Regions from separate parts of the Kocuria sp. NPDC057446 genome, predicted to be linked through region 1. Evidence: predicted binding sites of a transcription regulator. Region 1 holds the regulator's gene; the other holds the start of a gene.
What was found. Region 1 encodes HrcA, which represses chaperone genes, less so after heat shock. Its sites were predicted from a motif close to TTNGCACTCGNNNNNNNCGAGTGCNAA; they were not measured.

Region 1 (9,810 bases):
CAAGATCGACCTGCCCGCGGCCCAGCCGGAGAAGTACGCCCAGGAGCTGGGCAACCTCATCGGCGTGGACCCCGGCGACGTGCTGCGCGTCTCCGGCAAGACCGGTGAGGGCGTCGAGGCGCTGCTGGACCGGATCGTGGAGCTCGTGCCCGCCCCGCAGGGCGAGGCGGACGCGCCCTCGCGGGCCATGATCTTCGACTCCGTCTACGACACCTACCGCGGCGTGGTCACCTACGTCCGGGTGGTCGACGGCCGGCTCACCCCGCGCGAGCGGATCCGGATGATGTCCACCGGCGCGCAGCACGAGCTGCTCGAGATCGGCGTCATCTCGCCCGAGCCGAAGCCCACGGAGGGACTGGGCGTGGGGGAGGTGGGCTATCTGATCACCGGCGTCAAGGACGTGCGCCAGTCCCGGGTGGGGGACACCGTGACCAACCACCAGCGGCCGGCCGCCGAGAACCTGGGCGGCTACGAGGACCCCAAGCCCATGGTCTTCTCGGGGCTGTTCCCCATCGACGGCTCCGACTACCCGGTGCTGCGCGACGCCCTCGACAAGCTCCAGCTCAACGACGCCGCTTTGGTCTACGAGCCCGAGAACTCCGCGGCGCTGGGCTTCGGCTTCCGGTGCGGGTTCCTCGGCCTGCTGCACCTCGAGATCGTCCGGGAGCGCCTCGAGCGCGAGTTCAACCTCGACCTGATCTCCACGGCGCCCTCGGTGAGCTACAACGTGACCCTCGAGGACCGCTCCGAGCGGGCGGTCACGAACCCGTCCGAGTTCCCCGAGGGGAAGATCGCCGAGATCCGCGAGCCCATGGTCGCCGCGACGGTCCTCGCCCCGTCCGAGTTCATCGGCGCGATCATGGAGCTGTGCCAGTCCAAGCGCGGTCAGCTCAAGGGCATGGACTACCTCTCCGAGGACCGGGTGGAGCTGCGCTACCGGCTGCCCCTGGCCGAGATCGTCTTCGACTTCTTCGACCAGCTGAAGTCCCGCACCAAGGGCTACGCGTCCCTGGACTGGAAGGCCGAGGGCGAGGAGGCCGCCGACCTGGTCAAGGTGGACATCCTGCTGCAGGGCGAGCCGGTGGACGCCTTCAGCGCGATCACCCACCGGGACAAGGCCTATGCCTACGGGGTGATGATGACCGGCAAGCTGCGCGAGCTCATCCCGCGCCAGCAGTTCGAGGTGCCCATCCAGGCCGCCATCGGCTCCCGGGTGATCGCCCGCGAGAACATCCGGGCGATCCGCAAGGACGTGCTCTCCAAGTGCTACGGCGGCGACATCTCGCGCAAGCGCAAGCTGCTCGAGAAGCAGAAGGAGGGCAAGAAGCGGATGAAGATGGTGGGCCGTGTCGAGGTCCCCCAGGAGGCGTTCGTCGCGGCGCTGTCCTCCGACGAGTCCGGGGCGAAGGACAAGAAGAAGTAGTGGCTCCCGCCCAGCCGGAGGGCCCGCCCGGCCCGCTCGACGGACTGCTGCCGCCCTCCGCCGCGGAGGGCTCCGCCGAGCGCACGCTCAGCCTCTACGTGCACGTGCCGTTCTGCGCGGTCCGGTGCGGGTACTGCGACTTCAACACCTACACGGCCGTGGAGCTGGGTCCCGGGGTGTCCCAGGACGCCTACGCCGCCGACGCCGCGGCGGAGGTCCGCTGGGCGCGCCGGGTGCTGGAGGACTCCGGGGCGGCCCCCCGCCGGTTGCACAGCGTGTTCTTCGGCGGCGGCACCCCGACGCTGCTGCCCGCCGAGGACCTCGCCGCGGTCCTCTCGCAGGCCCGGGAGAGCTTCGGGCTCACCGAGGGCGCGGAGGTGACCACCGAGGCGAACCCGGACTCCGTGACGCCGGAGTCCCTGGCGGTGCTCGCGGAGGCCGGGGTGACCCGGGTGTCCTTCGGCATGCAGTCGGCCGTCCCGCACGTGCTCGCCGTCCTGGACCGCACGCACGACCCCGACAACGTGCCGCGCGCCGTGCGGTGGGCGCGGGAGGCCGGTCTGGGCGTCAGCGTGGACCTCATCCACGGCACCCCGGGGGAGTCCCTGGCCGACTGGGAGCACTCGGTGCGCACGGCGGTGGGCTACGAGCCCGACCACGTCTCCGCGTACGCGCTGATCATCGAGGACGGCACGAAGCTCGCGGCGCGGATGCGGCGCGGGGAGGTCCCCCCGATCGACGAGGACGACCAGGCCGACAAGTACGAGCTCGCGGACCGCCTCCTCGCCGAGGCCGGCTTCGAGTGGTACGAGGTGAGCAACTGGGCCCGGCCCGCCCGCGGCGCGGACGCCGGGGCCCACCGCAGCCGGCACAACCTCGCCTACTGGCGCAACCAGGACTGGTGGGGGATCGGCCCCGGGGCGCACTCGCACGTGGGCGGGACGCGCTGGTGGAACCTGAAGCACCCCGTGCCCTACACGCACCGGGTGCGCGCGGGGCAGTCACCGGCGGCGGGGCGGGAGATCCTCGACGCGGACACCCGGCACGTCGAGCGGGTGATGCTCGAGGCCCGGATCCGGGACGGCCTGCCCGTCACGGCCCTCGACGACGACGGGCGGGCGGCGGTGGGCGGGCTGATCGCCGACGGACTGGTGGAGCCGGCGGCCGCGCTGCGCGGCACGGTGGTGCTCACCCTGCGGGGCCGGCTGCTGGGCGACGCCGTGGTGCGGCGGCTGCTCGCCTGACGGCTCTGCTGGGCACGGGTCCCCGGGAACCGGTGCCCGTCCGGAGACGCTCCGGGAGGACGCCGCGTCAGCCGCGGGCGGAGCGCTGCCGGGACCGCTCGCGGAGCCGCTCGGCGAGCCGGTCGTGGAGGCGGGTGTTGAAGCGGTAGCGGTGCGGCTCCCCGCGGTTGACCCGGACCCCGCCGATCAGGGAGCCGACGGCGAGCAGCAGCCACGCGGCGGCGGCCGCGAGCGCGAAGAGCCACCCGATGAACGGCACCGGGGCGAGCAGGATCCCGGCCACCACCACGAGGGTCGGCAGCAGGGTGAAGTTCATCGCCTCCCGCGACTCCTGCTCGGTGAACGGGCCCCGGCCGCGGAACACGCGGTGGACCAGGAACGAGGGGAGGAAGCCGACGACGCCGCCGAAGTGCGCCACGGTCGCCCACTGGTGGTCCTCGGTGACGGTCAGCGGCTGGGCCACGGGGGAGAGGCCCTCGAACGGGGCCCCGGCGTTCTCGCGGCTCGATCGGGGGTCGGTCTGCACGGGCACGGAGGTCCTTCGGCGGTGGGCCCGCGGCGGCGCCGCGGAGGGTGGGTGGGACACGACCATCCTACCGACCGGTCCGCCGCGCGGGGACCGCCCCCGCGCACGTGTGCCTTTGTGACGATCCGCTGGTCGCCGCCTGTGTGCGGGGTCGGCAGCGGGTCAGGACCCGGGCGCCGTGAGGAAGTCGATGAGCTCCTCGACCCGTCCCAGCAGGGACGGCTCGAGGTCGGCGTAGCTGTCCACGCGGGAGAGGATGTGCTGCCAGGCCCGGCCCAGGTCGCCCGGGGTGCGGTGCGGCCAACCCAGGGCGGCCGCGGTGCCGGTCTTCCAGTCGGTGCCCCGGGGCACCACGGGCCAGGCCCCGACGCCGAGCGTGCGCGGCTTCACCGCCTGCCAGATGTCGACGTACGGGTGGCCGAGCACCAGGACGTTGCCCGCGGCGCCGGGCAGGCGCATCGTCTCCGCGGCGATCCGGGACTCCTTGGAGCCGGCCACGAGGTGGTCGACGAGGATCCCCAGCCGCCGCCCGGGACCCGGCCCGAACTCCCGCACGGCGGCGGGCAGGTCGTCGATGCCGTGCAGCGGCTCCACGACGATGCCCTCGACCGCCAGGTCGTGCCCCCAGACCTTGGCCACCAGCTCGGCGTCGTGGTAGCCCTCGACCCACACGCGGGAGGCCTTGGCGGTGCTCGCGCGCAGCCCCTCGACGGCCACGGAGCCCGAGCGCGTCCGGGAGGGCTTCCGCGCGGCGGGGGCCCGGCGGGGCTCGACGACGACCACGGGCTCGCCCTCGAGCAGGAAGCCCGGTCCCAGGGGGAACGCCTTGACCCGTCCCCGCCGGTCCTCGAGGCCCATCACCCGCATCCCGCCGATGGTCTCCAGGGACACGACGGCGCCGACCCAGCCGGTCGTGACGTCCTCCAGGAGCATCCCCGGGGCGACCGGGACCTCCGCCGACGCCGGCCGGCGTCGGGCCAGGGCGTCGTCGTCGAGGCTGCGCGGCCCCCAGCCGTGCTGGCTCATGGTCGTCCTCCCGGGTCGCGGTGCCGCGCGTCCGGCGCGGATCAGCCGGAAGCGTACCAAACCCGGGGCGGCGACCCGGCCGTCGGACACGGGGGCTACACTGGACGGCGTTAGCACTGTGCCCGCCCGAGTGCCAGGAGTGCGCGGTGGGCGGGAACGAGCCGGGGGAGGAGCGACGTGAACCATCCGAGACGACTGCAGATCCTGCAGGCCATCGTGGAGGACTACGTGCACTTCCGCGAGCCCGTGGGCTCCAAGGCCCTCGTGGACCGGCACCGGCTCGGCGTCTCCTCGGCCACCGTGCGCAACGACATGGCCGCGCTCGAGGAGGAGGGCCTGATCGCGGCCCCCCACACGAGCTCCGGCCGGATCCCCACGGACAAGGGCTACCGCACGTTCGTCGACCAGATCGCGGCCGTCAAGCCGCTCTCGGGCCCCGAGCGGCGGGCCATCCAGCGGCTGCTCGACGACGCCGCCGACATCGACGACGTCATGGAGCGCACCGTGCGGCTGCTCGCGCAGCTGACCCAGCAGGTCGCGGTGGTGCAGTACCCGCACGCATCCGGGGTCACCGTGCGCCACGTCGAGGTCGTCGACCTCGGCGCCGGCCGCGTGCTCGTGGTGCTGATCCCGACCAACGGCCGGGTGGCGCAGCGCGTCGCCGTGCTGCGGGCGCCCCTCGAGGAGTCCCAGCTGCTCGAGCTGCGCGCCCGGGTGCTGGCCGCCGTGGTCGGGCGCTCCCTGACCGCGGTCCCGGACGCCCTCGCGGTGCTGACCGCGTCCACCGCCCCGCCGCTGCAGCCCGCCGCGGCCGCCGTGGCGGAGGCCGTCGGCGCCCTCGCGGCCGGCGGGGCCGAGCACCGGATGGTGATGGCCGGCACGGCCAACCTCGCCCGCGCCACCGGGGACTTCCACCTGAGCATCGGCCCCGTCCTCGAGGCCCTCGAGGAGCAGGTGGTGATGCTCCGGCTGCTCTCCGAGATGGAGCAGGACGCCCGCGGGGTCGCCGTGCGGATCGGCACGGAGAACGCCGAGGGCCCCCTGGCGGAGGCCGCCGTCGTCGCCACCGGGTACGGGCCGCAGTCGAAGGTGGGGGTCGTCGGCCCCATGCGGATGGACTACCCGTCCACGATGGCCGCCGTGCGTGCCGTCGCCCGCTACCTCTCCCGTATCCTCGGGGGCTGAGCCCCCGCGGGCCCCGTCCCCGGGGCCCTCCCGCAGCACCCACCACAGACCTCTCGACAGAACGGACCACGGTGAGCGATCACTACGAGACCCTGGGCGTGTCCCGGGACGCCAGCCAGGAAGAGATCAAGAAGGCCTACCGCAAGAAGGCCCGCCGGCTGCACCCCGACGTCAACCCCGGCCCCGAGGCCGCCGAGGACTTCAAGCGCCTCTCCCACGCCAACGACGTCCTCTCCGACCCGGAGAAGCGGCGCGTCTACGACGCGACCGGCAACGAGAACGGCACCGACACCGGCTTCGGCGGCGGCTTCCCCGGCACGGGCTTCGGCTTCGCCGACATCTTCGACACCTTCTTCCAGGGCGCCGGCGGCCCCGGCTCCGGCCGGCGCGGTCCCGCCTCCCGCACCCGCCAGGGCCAGGACGCCCTGATCAACGTGCGGGTCTCCCTCCGGGACGCGGTCTTCGGCACCGAGAAGAAGATCACCGTGGACACGGCCGTGGTCTGCCCCACGTGCGACGGCTCCTGCTGCCAGGCCGGCACCCAGCCGGAGACCTGCGAGGTCTGCCACGGGGCCGGCCAGGTGCAGCGCCAGGTCCAGTCGATCCTCGGCACCGTGGTCACGGCGGCGCCCTGCGCCACCTGCCAGGGCTTCGGCACGGTCATCAAGCACCCGTGCCACGAGTGCTACGGCGAGGGCCGGGTGCGCGACCGCCGCCCGCTGACCGTCAAGATCCCCGCCGGCGTTTCCACCGGAAACCGGATCCGGCTCTCCGGACAGGGCGAGGCCGGCACCGCCGGAGGGCCGAACGGCGACCTCTACGTGGAGCTCAAGGTCGACCCCGACCCGACGTTCGAGCGCCAGGGCGACGACCTGCACGCCCGCGTCCGGGTGCCCATGACCTCCGCGGCCCTCGGCACCACCGTGACCCTCGAGACCTTCGACGGCGAGCGCGAGGTGCCCGTGGGCCCCGGCACGCAGACCGGCCACACCGTGACCCTGCACGAGCTGGGGGCCACCCGGCTGCGCGGCGGCGGCCGGGGCGAGCTGTTCGTGCACCTGGAGGTCGAGACCCCCACGGGCCTCGACGACGAGCAGCGCGAGCTGCTCGAGCAGCTGTCCCGGCTGCGCGGCGAGGACCAGTCCACCGGCACCACCCTGAACTCCCCGGCCGGCTCCGGCGGGTTCTTCTCCCGGCTCAAGGACCGGTTCTCCGACCTGTGAGCCTGCCGGTCTTCAAGGTCGAGCCGGGCCGGCTGGCCGGCCTCGGGCCGGGGGCGGCCCTCACCGTCACCGGCCCGGAGGCGCGGCACGCCGTCACCGTGCGCCGGCTCGCGCCCGGCGAGCGCCTCGAGCTCGTCGACGGCGCGGGGACCCGGGCCACCGCGGAGCTGCGCGCGGGGGACCGGGACAGCATGGAGGTCGGCGTCGTCGCCGTGACCACCGAGCCCGCCCGCACGCCCCGGCTCGTCCTGGTCCAGGCCCTCGCCAAGGGGGAACGGGACCTCATGGCCGTGGAGACGGCCACCGAGCTGGGGATCGACGCCGTGGTGCCCTGGCAGGCGGACCGCTCGATCGTGCGCTGGAAGAAGGAGCGCGCCGCCAAGAGCCACGAGAAGTGGGTGCACACCGTCGCGGCCGCCGCGAAGCAGTCCCGGCGGGCCGCCTGGCCCGAGGTGCTGCCCCTGTGCACCACCCGGGAGCTGACCCGCCTCCTCGCCGAACCGGGCACCCGCGCCCTGGTGCTGCACGAGGAGGCCCACGAGCCCCTCGCCGGTCTGCCGGGCGTCGCCGGCACCCCGTGGGAGGACACCGGCCGGATCCTGCTGGTCGTCGGTCCCGAGGGCGGCATCGCCCCCGCCGAGCTCGAGGCCCTGGCCGCCGCGGGGGCCCTCCCGGTCCGGCTCGGCCCCGAGGTGCTGCGCAGCTCCACCGCCGGACCGGCCGCGGTGGCGGTGCTCAGCGCGGCCCTCGGCCGCTGGGCGCCCGGGAGCCGCTGAGCCCTCGGCCGGACGGTGCGATCGGCCCGGTCCACTGGGTCGGCCCGCTCGGCCGGGTCAGCCGGGGAGGACCTGCACGTCCTTGTCGTCGCGCACCGTCCCGCCCCCGGCGTCCCGTCCGACGACCGTCACGACGTAGTCGCCCGGCTCCAGGTCGAGCTCCGCCCGGAACCCGGCCGCCCCGTCCTCGCGCGGGACGGCGTCGGCGGGACCGCCCGAGACGCGTTCCCCGTCCGGACCGGTCACCGACCACCGGCTCCCGCGGACGCCGTCCAGGGTCCGGCCGGAGACGGTGAGGGAGCCCTCGGAGCGCTCGTCCTGCCGCGGCTCGTCGAGCCAGACCTGCGCCTCCACGTCCTCGTCGGGCCGGAGCGGGTCGTCGAGGCGCACGGACCCGAAGACCTCCTGGCCGGGCCGGCCGTCCACGAGCACCACCACCTCGGCGTCGGCGCTGCCGGGCAGCAGCCCCGCCGTGACCGCCGCGGCGGTCACCGTGTGCGCGAGCTGCTGGAGGGCGAGCCGGGCCTCCCGCTCCTCGAGGTCCGCGCGGAAGGCCCCGGAGGGCAGGTCCACGGTGATGGTCCCGCCCGGGGACGTCGAGGCGCCCACGCGCTCCACCGGGGACCACAGCGTCCGGTAGTCCGGGTCCTCGGGGGCCGCCCCGGTCATCAGCGAGGCCGCGGCCGAGATGGGGTCCACGGCCGCGGCCGCCTCGGAGGCGTCGCGGAACTCGCGGAACAGCCGCTCCTCGCCGTCCGCGCTGCCCACCCAGTACACGGGCAGCCTCGTCGTGGCCACCCTGCCGTCGGCGGTGCTCGCCGCGGTGGACGAGACGGGGGCCGTGCCCGTCGCGGAGACCGTGGCCCCGGGGCCGGTGTCCGCGCCGGGAGCGCACGCGCCGAGGGCCAGGACGGCCACGGCGGACAGGGCGAGCGCGGGGAGCACGCCGCGGGCGGGCCGGGAACGGGCGGTGGACATGGGGGGACGTGCACCTCGGCTCTCCGGGGTCGGGTGGGGGGCGGTGCCGGCACCGGGGGAGGCCGCACCCGTCCCCCGTCCGGAGGACCGGACCATTCCAGCACAGCGGCCGCGGAGGCCCCCAGCCGAGGAGCCCCCGCGGCCGTGACCGATACCAAATCGCAATGTCCGGCCGGCGACCGCCGGGGCCGGAGGCGCGCGGTACCCTGGGAGCAGGACGAGTCCCGTCCGCCGTCCCCACCACGGCGACCCACGAGAGAGCGAGAGCGCGGCCCCCGCGGCCGGACCCATGACTGAGACGCTGCCCGGCACCACGCACCCCCTGACGGCCCGCACCGTCATCACCTTCCCCGACCGCGAGACGATGGTCCGCTGCCTCGGCTCCGGGGACGACACCCTGCGCCAGGTGGAGACGGCGTTCCCGGGCCTCACGACCAGCCCGCGCGGTCTCGAGCTCGGCATCGAGGGCCCGAGCGGGCCCGTGCAGATCGTCGCGACCCTCTTCGACGAGCTGAAGGTCCTGGCCGGCCGCGAGACCGCGGTGACCCCCCAGGTCATCACGCAGCTGCTCGAGCTGATCGGTCGGGACCTCACCGCCCGCCCCAGCGGCGCCCTGACCCAGAACATCCTCTCCAGCCGCGGCCGCAAGATCCGTCCCAAGACGCTGCACCAGAAGGCCTACGTCGACGCCATCGACGAGCACACCGTGGTCTTCGGCATCGGCCCCGCCGGCACGGGCAAGACCTACCTGGCGATGGCCAAGGCCGTGCAGGCGCTGCAGGCCAAGGAGGTGTCCCGGATCATCCTCACGCGCCCGGCCGTGGAGGCGGGGGAGCGCCTCGGATTCCTGCCCGGGACGCTCAGCGAGAAGATCGACCCGTACCTGCGCCCGCTCTACGACGCCTTGCACGACATGATGGACCCGGACTCGATCCCGCGCCTCCTGGAGGCCGGCACCATCGAGGTCGCCCCGCTCGCCTACATGCGCGGCCGCACCCTCAACGACGCGTTCATCATCCTCGACGAGGCGCAGAACACGACGCCCGAGCAGATGAAGATGTTCCTCACCCGGCTGGGCTTCGGCTCAAAGATGGTCGTCACCGGGGACGTCACCCAGGTGGACCTGCCGGGGAGCGCGGCCTCGGGTCTGCGCCAGGTCCAGCACGTGCTCGGCGGCGTCCAGGACGTCGCGTTCACGGAGATGACCGCGGAGGACGTGGTGCGCCACGAGCTCGTGGGCCGGATCGTCAGCGCCTACGACGCGTTCGACACGACCAACCGGCACCGCAACGAGCGGCGCCGGCGCAAGGAGGACGCCCGGGCCGCCCGCGACGCCGCGCCTGCCGGTCCGGACGGGGCGGAGGGCTGATGGCCGTCGAGTTCGACCTCCAGGTCGACCCGCGCGATCTCCCCGCGGAGGAGCGCGCGG
Region 2 (12,838 bases), on a different contig from region 1:
CGGCTACCTCGACGCGGTGGTCGAGCGCACGGTGGCCTACGTGCACGGGCTCACGGACGCCGAGCTCGACGACGTGGTCGACCGGTCCTGGACCCCGCCCGTCACCCGCGGAGCGCGCCTGGTCAGCACGGTCGACGACGCCGCGCAGCACCTCGGTCAGGCCGCCTACGTCCGTGGACTGCTCGACGGCGACTGGTCCGGGCCCTTCTGACCCGCCGGAACGGATTACCCGTGGTCACCTCGGGCGAGGCCGGCAGGGGCAGCGCACCCTCGACGGAGCCATTTGCGTTTGCATCAAGTCGTCGCATGACAAGGCGCCGATGAGGGGACGGCCGATTCCTCGGTCCGGGCCCTCCTGTTCACTTAAGCTGATGCCGCGGGGTGAGATTGCCCCCACCGTCTGCTCGTTCTTCTCGTCGCTCGCCGCGACTTCCTGGGGGAAACACCGTCATGCCCCGCGACTCCTCTCGCCGTCCCGCCCGCCACGCCCTGCGCCACCGCGCGTCCTCGCCGGTGACCGCGCTCACCGCGTTCTCGGCGCTGGTGGTCGTCAGCGTGGCCGTCAGCGCGGGCATCACCCCGGAGACCGGCGGCGAGCGGGGAGACTCGGCCTTCGGTGCTCCGGCGTCCTCCGCGGAGCGGGCAGCGCAGCCGGACAACCGGTGGACCCTGCTCGCGGCGGGGCAGGAGCAGACCACGCCTCCGGCAGGGCCGCTGCGCAACGACCGCGCCGTTGCGCCCGTGCGGGACGGCGGTGCCGGCCAGGGCTCCTGGCGGGAGGGCACCGGGCGCGGTGACGGCGGCCGCCAGTCGGCCTCGACCGTACGACCGGGCCGGCAGGCGCCGAAGCTCTACCAGGGCGAGCTGCCCGTCAACACGATCATCGCGCCGGCCCGGCCCGGCGCCGTCCTGCCCGGCGGGCAGTTCGGCTGGCGGATCGCCCCGGACCGCGGCGGGCGCGAGTTCCACAACGGCGCCGACGTCTCCGCCGCGGCGGGCCTGCCCGTCGTCGCCGCCCTCGACGGCGTGGTGACGGCCGTGTTCTGGGACGTCTGGGGCGGCAACCGGGTGGAGGTCACCCACGCGGACGGGATCAGGACGACCTACAGCCACCTCGAGGACGTCCGGGTCCGGACCGGGGACCGGCTGGCCGCCTCCGAGCAGCTCGGCACGGTGGGGGCCACCGGTGTCCGCGTGACGGGCCCGCACCTGCACTTCGAGACCTGGGTGGACGGACAGGCGGTCGACCCGCAGTCCTTCGACTGGGTCGACGGCATGCGCGTCATCCCCGCCTCCCGCAGCAAGTACTCCCTCGAGGTCCCCGTCCCGGACACGGTCGAGGACCCGGGCGCGAAGCAGGCCGAGGCGGCCGAGAAGGCCAAGGCCGCCGAGAAGGCCAAAGCCGCCGAGAAGGCCGAGGCTGCGGACAGGGGGGACGCGGCGCAGCAGAAGGCGGCGGCCGCGAAGAAGGCTGATGCCGCCAAGAAGGCCGAGGCGGCGAAGAGGACCGAGGCGGCGAAGAAGGCAGATGCCGCCAAGAAGGCCGAGGCGGCGAAGAAGGCCGAGGCGGCGAAGCGAGCAGAGGCCGAGAAGGCCGGGACCGTCAAGCCTCCCGTGCAGCAGACGGAGGCCGCCCCGGCTCCGGCCACCCCGGCCGTCCCGGCTCCTCCGGCTGATCCTGTTGTGCCCGGTCCACAGCCGGCGCCCGTGGAGCCGGCACTGCCTCCCTCAGCTCCCTCAGTTCCCTCCGCTCCCGGCGTGAAGCCCGTGCCCGAGGTGAAGCCCGTGCCCGAGCCCGAGGTGAAGCCCGTGCCCGAGGTGAAGCCCGAGCCCGAGGTGAAGCCCGAGCTCGAACCGGGAGTCGCTCCCCGCGTTCCGGACGCGGAACGGGACACCGACAAGGACGGGACCTTGGACATCGAGGACCCCGACATCGACGACGACGGCACCCCGAACGAGCTGGACGACGACATCGACGGGGACGGGTATCGCAACCACGAGGACCCGGACCTGGACGGCGACGGCCTGCGCAACGAGGACGACCCGGACCGTGACGGGGACGGGATCCCCAACGACCAGGACACGGAGCCGGACCGCCCGGCGCCCCGGGCGGCGTCCGCGCCGGCCACCGGCCCGGCAGGGGCCACCGACCCGGCCGGTCCGGCCGGCCCCGCCGAGGGTGACGGCGCCGGGTCGCCCGCGGGTGCCGAGCCCGCGCCGGCCGCCGGAGCGGACGGGGCGGTCCGCCCCTGAGAGCCCGCCCGTGACGGTGCGCCCCTGACGCCTCGCCCGGAGTTATGCAGGCGTGACGAGGTCATCTGCGGTGCACGGAGCGCGGCGGACTAGAATTTGCCCCCGGGCTGACGATTGTTTCGTGCGGGAGCGGGAGCCATGAGCACCACCGACCACGGTGCGCCGGGCAGCGGGACGACCAGGGCGCTCCAGGAACTCCGGGACCGTCTCGCCGGGGGGCTGATCGAGCCGGGGGACCCCGACTACGACCGGGCCCGCCGCGTCTGGAACGGCCTGATCGACGCCAGGCCCCAGGCCGTCGTGCGGGCCGGGGACCTCCACGACATCGACCTGGCCCTGGCCGCGGCGCACCGCACGCGGCTGCCGCTGGCGGTGCGGGGCGGCGGGCACGGAGTGGCGGGCCACGGCACGGTCGAGGGCGGCCTGGTGCTGGACCTCGGGCGGCTGCGGGGCGTCGTCGTCGATCCCGCGAACCAGCTCGTGAGCGTGGAACCCGGCACCACCGTCGCGGCGCTCGACCGTGCCACGGCCCGGCACGGCCTCGCCGTTCCCGGCGGTCTCGTGGGCTCGGCCGGCGTAGTGGGGCTCACCCTGTGCGGGGGCATGGGCTGGCTGACCCGCAGCAACGGCCTCACCCTCGACAACCTGGACTCCGCCGACGTGGTGACCGCCTCCGGCGACCACCTGCACGCCAGCGAGGAGGAGAACGCCGGGCTGTTCTGGGGGCTGCGCGGGGGCGGAGGCAATCTCGGGGTGGTCTCCTCCTTCACCTTCCGCGCCCGCCGGCTGCCGTCCGCGGTGCTCGTGGGGAGCCTCTACTACCGCAGGGCGCACTGGCGGGGCGCCCTGACCGCCTTCGCCGCCTGGTCCCGGGGTCTGCCGGACGAGATGAACCCCGTCCTCACGTTCGCGATCCCGCCCCCGGGGGCGGGGATGGGCGACGAGCCGGTGCTCACCGTGGGACTCAGCTGGGCCTCCGAGGACCACGCCGCCGGTCTGGACGTCGTCGACGGACTGCGGGAGGAGGTCCCGCCCGACGCCGAGGAGATGGGCTCGACGCCCTGGCCCGCATGGCAGGGGGCCCGGGACGGGCTGTTCCCCAAGGGCTCGCACGGGCACTGGCGGAACCTGCCCTTCTCCCGGCTGGACGACGAGGTCGTCGACGTCCTCGTCGGACTGGCCTCGGGGATCACCTGCCGGGGCGCCGGCATCGACGTCCACCACCTCGAGGGCGCCTTCGGCCGGGTGCCCGAGGAGGCCACCGCGTTCCCCAACCGGTCCGCGCGGTACTGGCTGACGGTCTACGGCGTCCGGCACGACCCCGCCGACGACGAACGGCTCGCCGGCTTCGTGCGGAGCGTGCGCGACGCGATGGAGCAGTTCGCCGAGCCCGGCGAGTACGTCGGCCTCATGGGCCCGGACGACGAGCTCGGGGTCGATCCGGCGGAGGCGGTCCGCCTGGCCTACGGGCGGGAGAAGCACCAGCGGCTCGCCGCCCTGAAGGACCGCTACGATCCCGGCAACCTCTTCCGGCACAACCTCAACGTCCGGCCCGGGCGGCCCTGAGGACGCCGAGGGATTCCTCGTCATGTCCCGGCGAGGTGGACGGCCGCCCTTCCCCGGCCGCGCACCCGGCACTAGGGTCGGCAGTCCAGAGACCCGCGTTCCCGGGAGGCGGCCCGCATGCCGATCTACGAGTACCGGTGCCCGGAGTGCGGGGACTTCGAGGTCCTGCTGGGCATGGGCGCCGCCACGCGCGAGAGCGACTGCCCCGGCTGCGGGTCCACGGCGCGGCGGCTGATGAGCGCGCCGGGGCTCTCCCGGGCCGGGACCCCTGCGGCCCGGCTGATCGAGCGCACCGAGGCCACCGCCGCCGAGCCCGACGTCGTCACGGCCATCCCGCCGGGCTCCCGGCGAGCGCCCCGGACCACCGGCAACCCCCTGCACCGCGGACTTCCCCGCCCCTGAGCGCCACCACCGCAGCACCGCAACCGAGGAGGCACGTCATGCCGGAGCTCATCTTTCCCCTGGACTCGTCCCGGCCGTTCGAGGACCAGCAGCTGGTGGGGCACAACCGGTGGCACCCGGAGATCCCTCCGGTGGCCACCGTGCGTCCGGGGGACACGTTCCGGGTGCACTGCCGGGAGTGGTTCGACGGCGCGATCGTCAACGACGACTCCGCCGAGGACGTCCTCAACGCGCCGCTGACGACCGTGCACAAGCTCTCCGGCCCGTTCGCGGTGCAGGGGGCGAAGCCGGGGGACCTGCTCGTCGTCGACATCCTCGACGTCGGCCCCATCCCGCAGGAGGACTCCGGTCCGCTGGCCGGACAGGGCTGGGGCTACACCGGAGTGTTCGCGCGGTCCAACGGCGGGGGCTTCCTCACCGACCGGTTCCCGGACGCCTACAAGGCGATCTGGGACTTCCGCGGCCAGACCGCGACCTCCCGCCACGTCCCGGAGGTCTCGTTCACCGGCATCGTCCACCCCGGTCTGATGGGCACCGCGCCCTCCGCGGAGCTCCTGGCCCGGTGGAACGCACGCGAAGGAGCGCTCATCGCCACCGATCCGGAACGGGTCCCTCCCCTCGCGCTGCCGCCGGAGCCCCAGGACGCCCTGCTGGGCGGTGTCCCGGACCCCGACGTCGAACGGGTCGCCGCGGAGGCCGCGCGCACCGCGCCGCCCCGGGAGAACGGCGGCAACCAGGACATCAAGAATCTCACCCAGGGCACCCGCGTGTTCTATCCCGTCTTCGTGGACGGCGCGAACTTCTCCGTGGGCGACCTGCACTTCTCCCAGGGCGACGGCGAGATCACGTTCTGCGGCGCCATCGAGATGGGCGGGTTCATCGACTTCCACGTGGACGTCATCAAGGGCGGCATGGAGACCTACGGGGTCACGGAGAACGCGATCTTCCTGCCGGGCCGGACGGACCCGCAGTACAGCGAGTGGATCGCCTTCTCCGGCACCTCGGTGACCCTCGACGGCGAGCAGCGCTACCTCGACTCCCAGCTGTCCTACCAGCGGGCCTGCCTGCACGCGATCGACTACCTCGTGAAGTTCGGGTACTCCCCGGAGCAGGCGTACCTGCTGCTGGGCGCCGCGCCGATCGAGGGCCGGTTCTCGGGAGTGGTGGACATCCCCAACTCCTGCGCCACGGTCTACCTGCCCACCGCGATCTTCGACTTCGACGTCCGGCCCTCCGCGGCGGGGCCGCACCAGGTGGACCCGGGACAGGGTGCGCCGCACGCGTCCGCGTGAGCTCAGCCGGCCCCGAGCGCGAGGTACAGCTCGACCACGGCGGTGGCCACGTCCTGGCCGCACGCCGCGGTGGCGTAGCCGGAGCCCAGGACCGCGACGTGGTGGGCCGTCCCGCCCGTCGCCACCCGCCCCACGCTGTGGGCGTCCCACGCGCCCCCGGCATCCGGCAGCCACCCGTTCTTGACGAGGGAGTCCGACGGTGCGCTCGCGCCCGCGCGCCGGGACCCCACGCCCCACGTCTGGGACGGGTGGCCGGGCCGCATCTGCTCCCGCAGCCAGGCGAGGTCCTCCTCGGGGAGCCAGTCCGCCCCGCGGACCACCGTGCCCAGCACGGCCAGCTGGTCGGAGGCCGTGGTCAGGTTGTGGCCCCAGCCGCCGGAGGATCGGGTCGAGGTGACGCCCATGAGGTCGTAGGTCTCATTGATCTCGCCCTCCATGGCGGAGACCGTGGGACCGAGCGCGCCGTAGAGGGCGGAGGTGGACTCGTTGCCGCTCTCGTGGACGCTGTCGCGGATCAGGGCGCGCTGCTGCTGCGTGAGCCGGCCGCCCCGCTCGGCGGCCAGGCGCATGGTGGTCAGGGCCAGCGGGACCTTCGAGAGGCTCGCCTCCATGCCGGACAGCTCGGGGTGGTGGGCGAAGACCGCGCGGCCCTCGGCGTCCTGGGCCAGCACTCCGATCTCGGCGCCCACAGCCCCGCTCAACCTGTCCAGAGCGGCGGTCAGGGCTCGCCGGTCGTCCTCCGCCGTGGGCCCGTTCGCCACGGGGAAGGACCCGGCGGCCGTCGGACCGCAGGAGGCGGGGACAGCGACCGAGGACGTCCCGGCGACCTCGCCGCCGGGGGCGGCGGGCAGCGCCGACGCGGGCACCGGGACGGAGAGCCCCAGGAGGAGCGCGGCGATCCCCAGGGTGCGAACGGTCCTGCGGTGCCTCGGATGCGATCGGGTCATGACCCCCGTGCTCCCGCACGACGGCGGTCCTGCCGATCTGCGCGGGTCCGCCTCACGCAATGAGTCCCCGGTCCGTCCAGGACGTCGGCAGGTGCCCCCCGGAGGGGAGCAGCACGAGTTCGGCCGAGGGCAGCTGCTCGGCGAGGCAGTGCGCGTGGTCGGCGGGCACCACGTCGTCGTCCTCGGCGTGGACCACGACGATCTCGAGGTCCGCGAGCTTCCGGCCCACGGTGGGGGGCAGGGCGAAGCCCCGCTCGTTCCAGTCCGGGTGCTCCGGGCACCAGCACGGGGCCGCCACGGTCACCACGCGCTGCAGCAGCGTGGGGATCCGGTGGCAGAGGAAGCGCAGGGCCTCGGAGCCGCCGAGGGAGTGGCCGACGATCACCCAGGGCTCGTCCGGGATGGCGCGGACGGCCCGGCCGATCGCCTCCTGCCACTGCTCCGGGTCGGGGTACTCCGGGCTCGGGAGGTCCGGGGCGACGAGGTCGGCGTCGGGCCACTGCCGCCGCAGGGCCTCGACCACCGGGTTCTCACCGGGTCCGGGCTGTGGCCCGGCACCGTGCAGGAAGAGGATGCGCTGGACCATGGGTCACCTCGGGGACGGGGGAGGTGACGGCGGACGCCGCCGCTTCCAGCGTCCCCGCCGTCGCCGCGGGGTGTCAAGAGCCGCGGGCGGCCCCCGCCCCCGGCAGCACGAGCTCCAGGCCCGGCCCCTCGAGCCGGTCCAGGGCCGCCGTGCGACCGGTCAGCAGCAGCAGGAGCGCCTCCATGGTCCCGCGGACCTCGGGGCCGCTGCCGGCCTGCCAGTCGACGTCGGTCGCGGTGAGCTTCACCCCGCGCAGTCTCCGGCGCGCCCGGAACGGGAACGAGACGGACCACACGCGCTCGGCGGCCGCGCGGGCGGCCTCCGGGGGCATGGCGTGCCGGCGGCCCAGGGGCAGGGCGATGTCCTGGGTGTGGACCAGGACGTCCAGCAGCGGGTCCCGGACGCCCGTGCCCGGGGGGTGGCGCCTCGACCCGTCCAGGCGGCGGTAGTCCGCGACGATCTGCTCGACCGGCCGACGGCCGCGGTCCCGCGCGTCCAGGTACACGGCGCGGTTGTAGTCCCCCCGTCCCCGCCACAGGGCGCGGGCGAGATCGGGGAGACCGAACTGGGGTGAGGAGATGACGTGGGCCGCGACGTCCCGCACCGCCCATCCCGGGCACAGGGTGGGGTGGTCCCACTCCTCGGGGCGGAGCGTCTCGAGCAGGTCCGCCAGCGCGGACCGCTCCCGGTGCACGGACTCCCAGATGGCGTCGCGGTCCATGATAATCTCCCCCTGATGGTCAAGGTGCCTGACTAATTTTCCGGCGGGGACCGCCGCGCTGTCAAGGGGTGGAGATGCACGAGGACGCGGGGACGAACACGGGGCTGCTGCTGTACTACCCCTACCGGGACATGGAGATCCGGGTGGTGGAGGCCCTGCACGCCGCCGGCTTCGCGGACCTCTCCTACGCCCAGGCGCGGATCTTCCAGCGGATCGGCCCGGAGGGCACGCGCACGGTGCGGCTGGCGGAGCAGGCGCGGGTCACCAAGCAGACGGCCAGCCTGCTCGTGCAGGCCATGGAGGAGGAGGGGTACGTGGAGCGGCGCCCGGACCCCGCCGACGCCCGGGCCCGGCTGGTGATCGTCGCCGAGCGCGGCCGGGCCGCCCAGGCGGTGGCGGCCGGCGTGGTCGCCGAGGTGGAGGAGCAGTGGCGGCACCGGCTCGGGGCGCGGCGCTACGCCGCGCTGCGCCGGGCGCTCGCCGAGCTGCACGAGGAGCCCGGCGACGCCGGCTCCGCGCCGGTCGACCACGGGCCGCCCGGCTGACCACGGCGCGCGAGCGGTGTGGGCGGGCCTGTGGCACCCCCGCGGACGGCTCGTGGTCGCCCGGTGGCGCGCAGGCGGCGTCAGGACACAATGGGACCATGACCGACGCCGCTGACGCCCCCGCGGAGCCCCGCACCTGCCGCGCCTACTGGACCGTGGAGCCCGGCCGGGGGGAGCTGCGCACCGCCGAGCTGCCCGTCCCGGGCCCGGAGGACGTCCTGGTGCGGGCCCTGCACTCCGGGGTCAGCCGCGGCACCGAGGCGCTCGTCCACCGGGGGCTCGTCCCGGCGCGGGTGCGCGAGCGGATGCGCGCCCCGTTCCAGGAGGGGGACTTCCCGGGGCCGGTGAAGTACGGCTACCTGTCCGTGGGTCTCGTGGAGCAGGGGCCGCAGGAGCTGGTGGGCCGGCGGGTCTTCAGCCTGCACCCCCACCAGGACCGCTACGTGCTCCCGGCCTCCGCGGTGACCCCCGTGCCCGACGGCGTTCCCTCGGGGCGCGCGGTCCTCGCCGGGTCCGTGGAGACGGCCGTCAACGCCCTGTGGGAGGCCGCCCCCCGGTTCGGGGACCGCGTGGCCGTGGTCGGCGCCGGGATGATCGGCGCGTGCGCGGCCGCGCTGCTGGCCCGCTTCCCGCTCGCCCGGCTGCAGCTCGTGGACCCGCAGCCCTCCCGCGGGGAGCTCGCGGCCCGGCTCGGCGTGGAGCACGTGCTGCCGCGGGACGCCGCGGGGGAGTGCGACGTGGTGGTGCACGCGTCCGCCACCGCCGCCGGACTGGCCCGGGGACTCGAGCTGCTCGGCGACGAGGGCGAGCTCATCGAGATGTCCTGGTACGGCGACGAGGAGCCCGCCGTCCCGCTCGGCGCCGACTTCCACGCCCGCCGGCTGCAGATCCGCGCCAGCCAGGTGGGCGCCGTCGCCCCCGCCCGCCGCGCCCGCCGCACGACCGCCGACCGGCTCGCCACCGCGCTGGACGCCCTGCAGGACCCCCGCTTCGACGCCCTGCTTTCCGGGAGCTCGCCCTTCGAGGAGCTGCCCGCCACCATGGCCCGGCTCGCCGGGGACGCCCGGGACGTGCTGTGCCACGTGGTGGACTACGACTGACCACTCCACCGACCCGAGGAGCCCCGTGTTCACCCTGACCGTCCGAGACCACATGATGATCGCCCACAGCCTGCCGGACCCCTTCTTCGGCCCGGCCCAGAACCTGCACGGGGCCACCTACCAGGTGGAGACCACCTGGTCCCGGCCGGTCCTCGACGAGCACGGGGTGGTCATGGACATCGGGGTGGCCGGCGACCTGCTCGCGGGCGTCCTGGACGGGCTGCGCTACCGCAACCTCGACGAGCACCCGGACTTCGCGGGCCGGCTGTCCACCACGGAGGTCCTCGCCCAGTACGTGGCCGAGCGGCTCGCGGCGGGCGCGGCGTCCGTCGAGGGGCTCGAGCGGCTGACCGTGACCCTGCGGGAGACCCCCGACGCCTGGGCCTCCTACACCCTCGAGCTGCCCGTGCTGAGCGAGCGCGGCGGGCCCGACCCCGCCCGGTGAGCACCGTGCGCGCGGGCCTCGACGTGGTGGTGCCCGACGACGCCGGACGGCCCACCGGCGGCTCGCTCTACGACCGCCGGCTCGTGGCCGCGCTGGGCGCACTGGGCCGCCCGGCCCGCCTCGTGCCGGTGGCCGGGGACTGGCCCGCGCCGGACGGCGCCGCCCGGGCGCGGCTGCGCCGGGCACTCGGCGCACCGGCCCCCAGCCGATCGGTGCTCCTCGACGGCCTCGTGGGGTGCGCGGCCCCGGAGGCCGTCGGTCACGCGGTGCGCTCCGGCGTGCCCGTGCACCTGCTCGTGCACCTGCCGCTGCCCGCCGAGACCGGACTGGACCCCGCGGCCGCCGCGGATCTCGCCCGGCGGGAGGCCGCCGCCCTCGCCGCGGCCACCGGTGTGCTGACGCCCAGCGCCTGGGCGGCCCGCGACCTCCTCCGCCGCTACGGCACCGCGGACGCCGCCGTGGCCGAGCCGGGGGTGCAGCGCGGGCCGGTGGCGGCGGGCTCGCGCCCGCCGCGGCTGACCTGCCTGGCGTCCTTGACCCCGCGCAAGAACCAGCTGCTCCTGCTGGAGGCCCTCGCGCCGCTGGCCGGACTCGACTGGACCCTCGACCTCGTGGGCCCCGCGGGCGATGCCGCGCACGTGGACGCGCTGCGCGCCGCGGTCGAGGCCTTCCCCGACCCGGGGCGCGTGCGCTGCCCCGGCCCCCTCGAGGGCGCCGCGCTGGCCCGGCAGTGGGCCCGCACGGACCTGCTGCTGCTGCCCTCGACGGTCGAGACCTACGGCATGGTCGTCACCGAGGCGCTCGCCCAGGGCGTGCCCGCGGTGGTCGCGGCCGGCACCGGCGCGGTCGAGGCCCTCGACGGCACACCGGCGCCCCGGGGCGCGGCCGGCGCCCGCGCCGGGGCCGCGCTCGACCCCGCCGATCCGTCGGCCTGGACCGCAGCGCTGGAGGAGTGGCTGACCGGGCCCGCCCTGCGCGCCCGGTGGCGGAGCGCGGCACTGGCCCGCCGGGAGCGGCTGCGCGGCTGGGAGGACACGGCCCGCGACGTCCTCGCGGCGATCGACCGGCCCCTCGGCCCGTCGGGTTCCCCGGGCGGCGGCGCCGCCGCCGAGCACGCCGCCGCCGAGCACGCCGCCGCCGAGCACGCCACCGTCACGGCCACGGACGGCTCCGCCGATCACGACACCACCACCGACCGCACGAGGAGACCGAGATGACGCACCACCCCGACCCCGACCGTCCCGTCGCCGGTGACTGGCTGGCCCTGCGCGAGCCTGCCGACGCCGCGGCCCGCGAGGACTCCCTTCCCCTGATCACCCGGCTGACCCGGTACTGGGGAGAGCTGCCGCCGGCCGGGAGCGCCGGCGCCGCGGGAGCCGAGCCCGTCGTCGTCGTGGACCTCGGCGCCGGGACGGGCGCGAACCGGACCTGGCTCGCCCGGCACCTCCCCGGCCCCCAGCGCTGGATCCTGGTCGACCACGACCGCGGGCTGCTCGACCAGGCCGTGGCCGCCGCCCGGGAGGAGGGGGCCGACGTCGTGCCCGTCCTGGCCGGGGTCGAGGAGCTCGGCCGGGTGCTCGCGGAGCATCCTGCCGCCCGCCGGCTGGTGGCGTGCTCCGCGCTGCTCGACCTGCTGACGCGGGAGCAGGTCCGCGAGCTCGCCCGGGTGCTCTCCGAGCACGCCGTCCCGGCGCTGCTCGCCCTGACCGTCGACGGCGAGGTCCTGCTCGACCCGCCGCACCACCTGGACCCGTCGGTGCTGGGGGCCTTCGAGGACCACCAGCACCGCGGCGAGCTCGCCGGCACGGACGCCGTGCGGCTGGCCGCCGAGGCCCTCCGGGAGCGCGGCATGGTCGTGGACGTGGTGCCCACCCCCTGGTGGATCTCCGACCAGCCGTGGGCCCGGCCCCTCCTGGAGCGGTTCCTCGCGGACCGGGCGGACGCCGCCGTGGAGCACCGCCCGGACCTCACGGCCGAGGCCCACGCCTGGCTGCGGACCCGTCTGGTGGACTGCGCCCGCGGCCGGCTGCGGGCCACGGTGGGGCATGCGGACGTGCTCGGCCTGCCGCCCGTCAGCTGAGGCCGCGGGCGCCGCGCTCCAGCCACAGGACGTCCCGGCCGAAGGACACCAGCAGCAGGACCAGCGCGAGCACGGTGGCGGCGACGGCCAGCGGCAGCGGGATCGGCGGGACCAGGGCGCCGATCAGGACCCCGCCCTGGATCCCCGCGACCACCCGCCGGTACCTGGAGTAGGGCAGCTCGCGGCGCCAGGGGGGACGCACCCGCAGCCCCAGCAGGAACAGGTAGCGCAGGGCGCCGATCGTCACCACCCAGCACGCCTCCGGCAGGCCGATCCGGGCCGCGACGGCCACCGAGAGGATCAGCAGCAGCGCGGCGTCGACCTCCTGGTCGAACCGCGCCCCGGCGCGCGTGGCGGTGCCGGTGCGCCGCGCCACCCACCCGTCGATCCCGTCGAGCAGCCAGGCCGGCAGCGCGACGGCGAACACGGCCCAGCACCAGGCGTCGACGGGCCGGCCCGCCTCCTGGCCCGGCCCGGCGGCGAGTCCCACGGGCAGGAGCGCGGCGGCCAGGGCGACGAGCACGGAGCGGCCCACGGTGATCCGGTCGGCCGGGCCGTAGGGCTCCCCACTGCGGCGCACGGTGCTGCGCACCACGGCTCCGAGCACGGCGAGCCCCAGCACCCCGGAGGCCACCAGCGCCGGGAGCCCCGCGTCGGTCAGCAGGACGAGCACCGCGAGGGCGCCGGCGAGGGCCGTGAAGGCCAGGACACCGTCCCGGCGCGCCGAGGGACGGGGTGCGGTGGAACGGGCCAGGGGCATGCGGTCGCCTCTCCGCGTCGGGGGTCTTCATCCTGGGCGGGGCCGGCCCGCCGCGTCAATCCGGGCGACGGCGGGCGATGGCTAGACTGCGCCCATGCCCGCCGAGACCCCGCCCGCCCCCCGCCGGCGGCGCGTTCTCCG

Region 2: the regulator HrcA is predicted to act here: its motif matches at 3,897-3,923, upstream of ACFU0Y_RS04530 (FmdB family zinc ribbon protein).

Annotation. Positions count from the first base shown of each region.
Region 1 is NZ_JBHVDI010000102.1:708-10,517, forward strand. It holds gene lepA (translation elongation factor 4) at 1-1,423, shown strand, start outside; gene hemW (radical SAM family heme chaperone HemW) at 1,423-2,667, shown strand; gene ACFU0Y_RS12450 (DUF4870 domain-containing protein) at 2,735-3,199, opposite strand; gene ACFU0Y_RS12455 (DUF3097 domain-containing protein) at 3,356-4,219, opposite strand; gene hrcA (heat-inducible transcriptional repressor HrcA) at 4,397-5,404, shown strand; gene dnaJ (molecular chaperone DnaJ) at 5,476-6,627, shown strand; gene ACFU0Y_RS12470 (16S rRNA (uracil(1498)-N(3))-methyltransferase) at 6,624-7,403, shown strand; gene ACFU0Y_RS12475 (GerMN domain-containing protein) at 7,461-8,381, opposite strand; gene ACFU0Y_RS12480 (PhoH family protein) at 8,671-9,750, shown strand; gene ybeY (rRNA maturation RNase YbeY) at 9,750-9,810, shown strand, end outside.
Region 2 is NZ_JBHVDI010000021.1:360-13,197, forward strand. It holds gene ACFU0Y_RS04515 (DinB family protein) at 1-211, shown strand, start outside; gene ACFU0Y_RS04520 (peptidoglycan DD-metalloendopeptidase family protein) at 451-2,253, shown strand; gene ACFU0Y_RS04525 (FAD-binding oxidoreductase) at 2,392-3,819, shown strand; gene ACFU0Y_RS04530 (FmdB family zinc ribbon protein) at 3,937-4,221, shown strand; gene fmdA (formamidase) at 4,260-5,513, shown strand; gene ACFU0Y_RS04540 (hypothetical protein) at 5,516-6,460, opposite strand; gene ACFU0Y_RS04545 (RBBP9/YdeN family alpha/beta hydrolase) at 6,513-7,046, opposite strand; gene ACFU0Y_RS04550 (maleylpyruvate isomerase family mycothiol-dependent enzyme) at 7,120-7,767, opposite strand; gene ACFU0Y_RS04555 (MarR family winged helix-turn-helix transcriptional regulator) at 7,842-8,312, shown strand; gene ACFU0Y_RS04560 (zinc-binding alcohol dehydrogenase) at 8,411-9,412, shown strand; gene ACFU0Y_RS04565 (6-pyruvoyl tetrahydropterin synthase family protein) at 9,438-9,857, shown strand; gene ACFU0Y_RS04570 (glycosyltransferase family 4 protein) at 9,854-11,074, shown strand; gene ACFU0Y_RS04575 (class I SAM-dependent methyltransferase) at 11,071-11,937, shown strand; gene ACFU0Y_RS04580 (CDP-alcohol phosphatidyltransferase family protein) at 11,930-12,697, opposite strand; gene ACFU0Y_RS04585 (lysylphosphatidylglycerol synthase domain-containing protein) at 12,792-12,838, shown strand, end outside.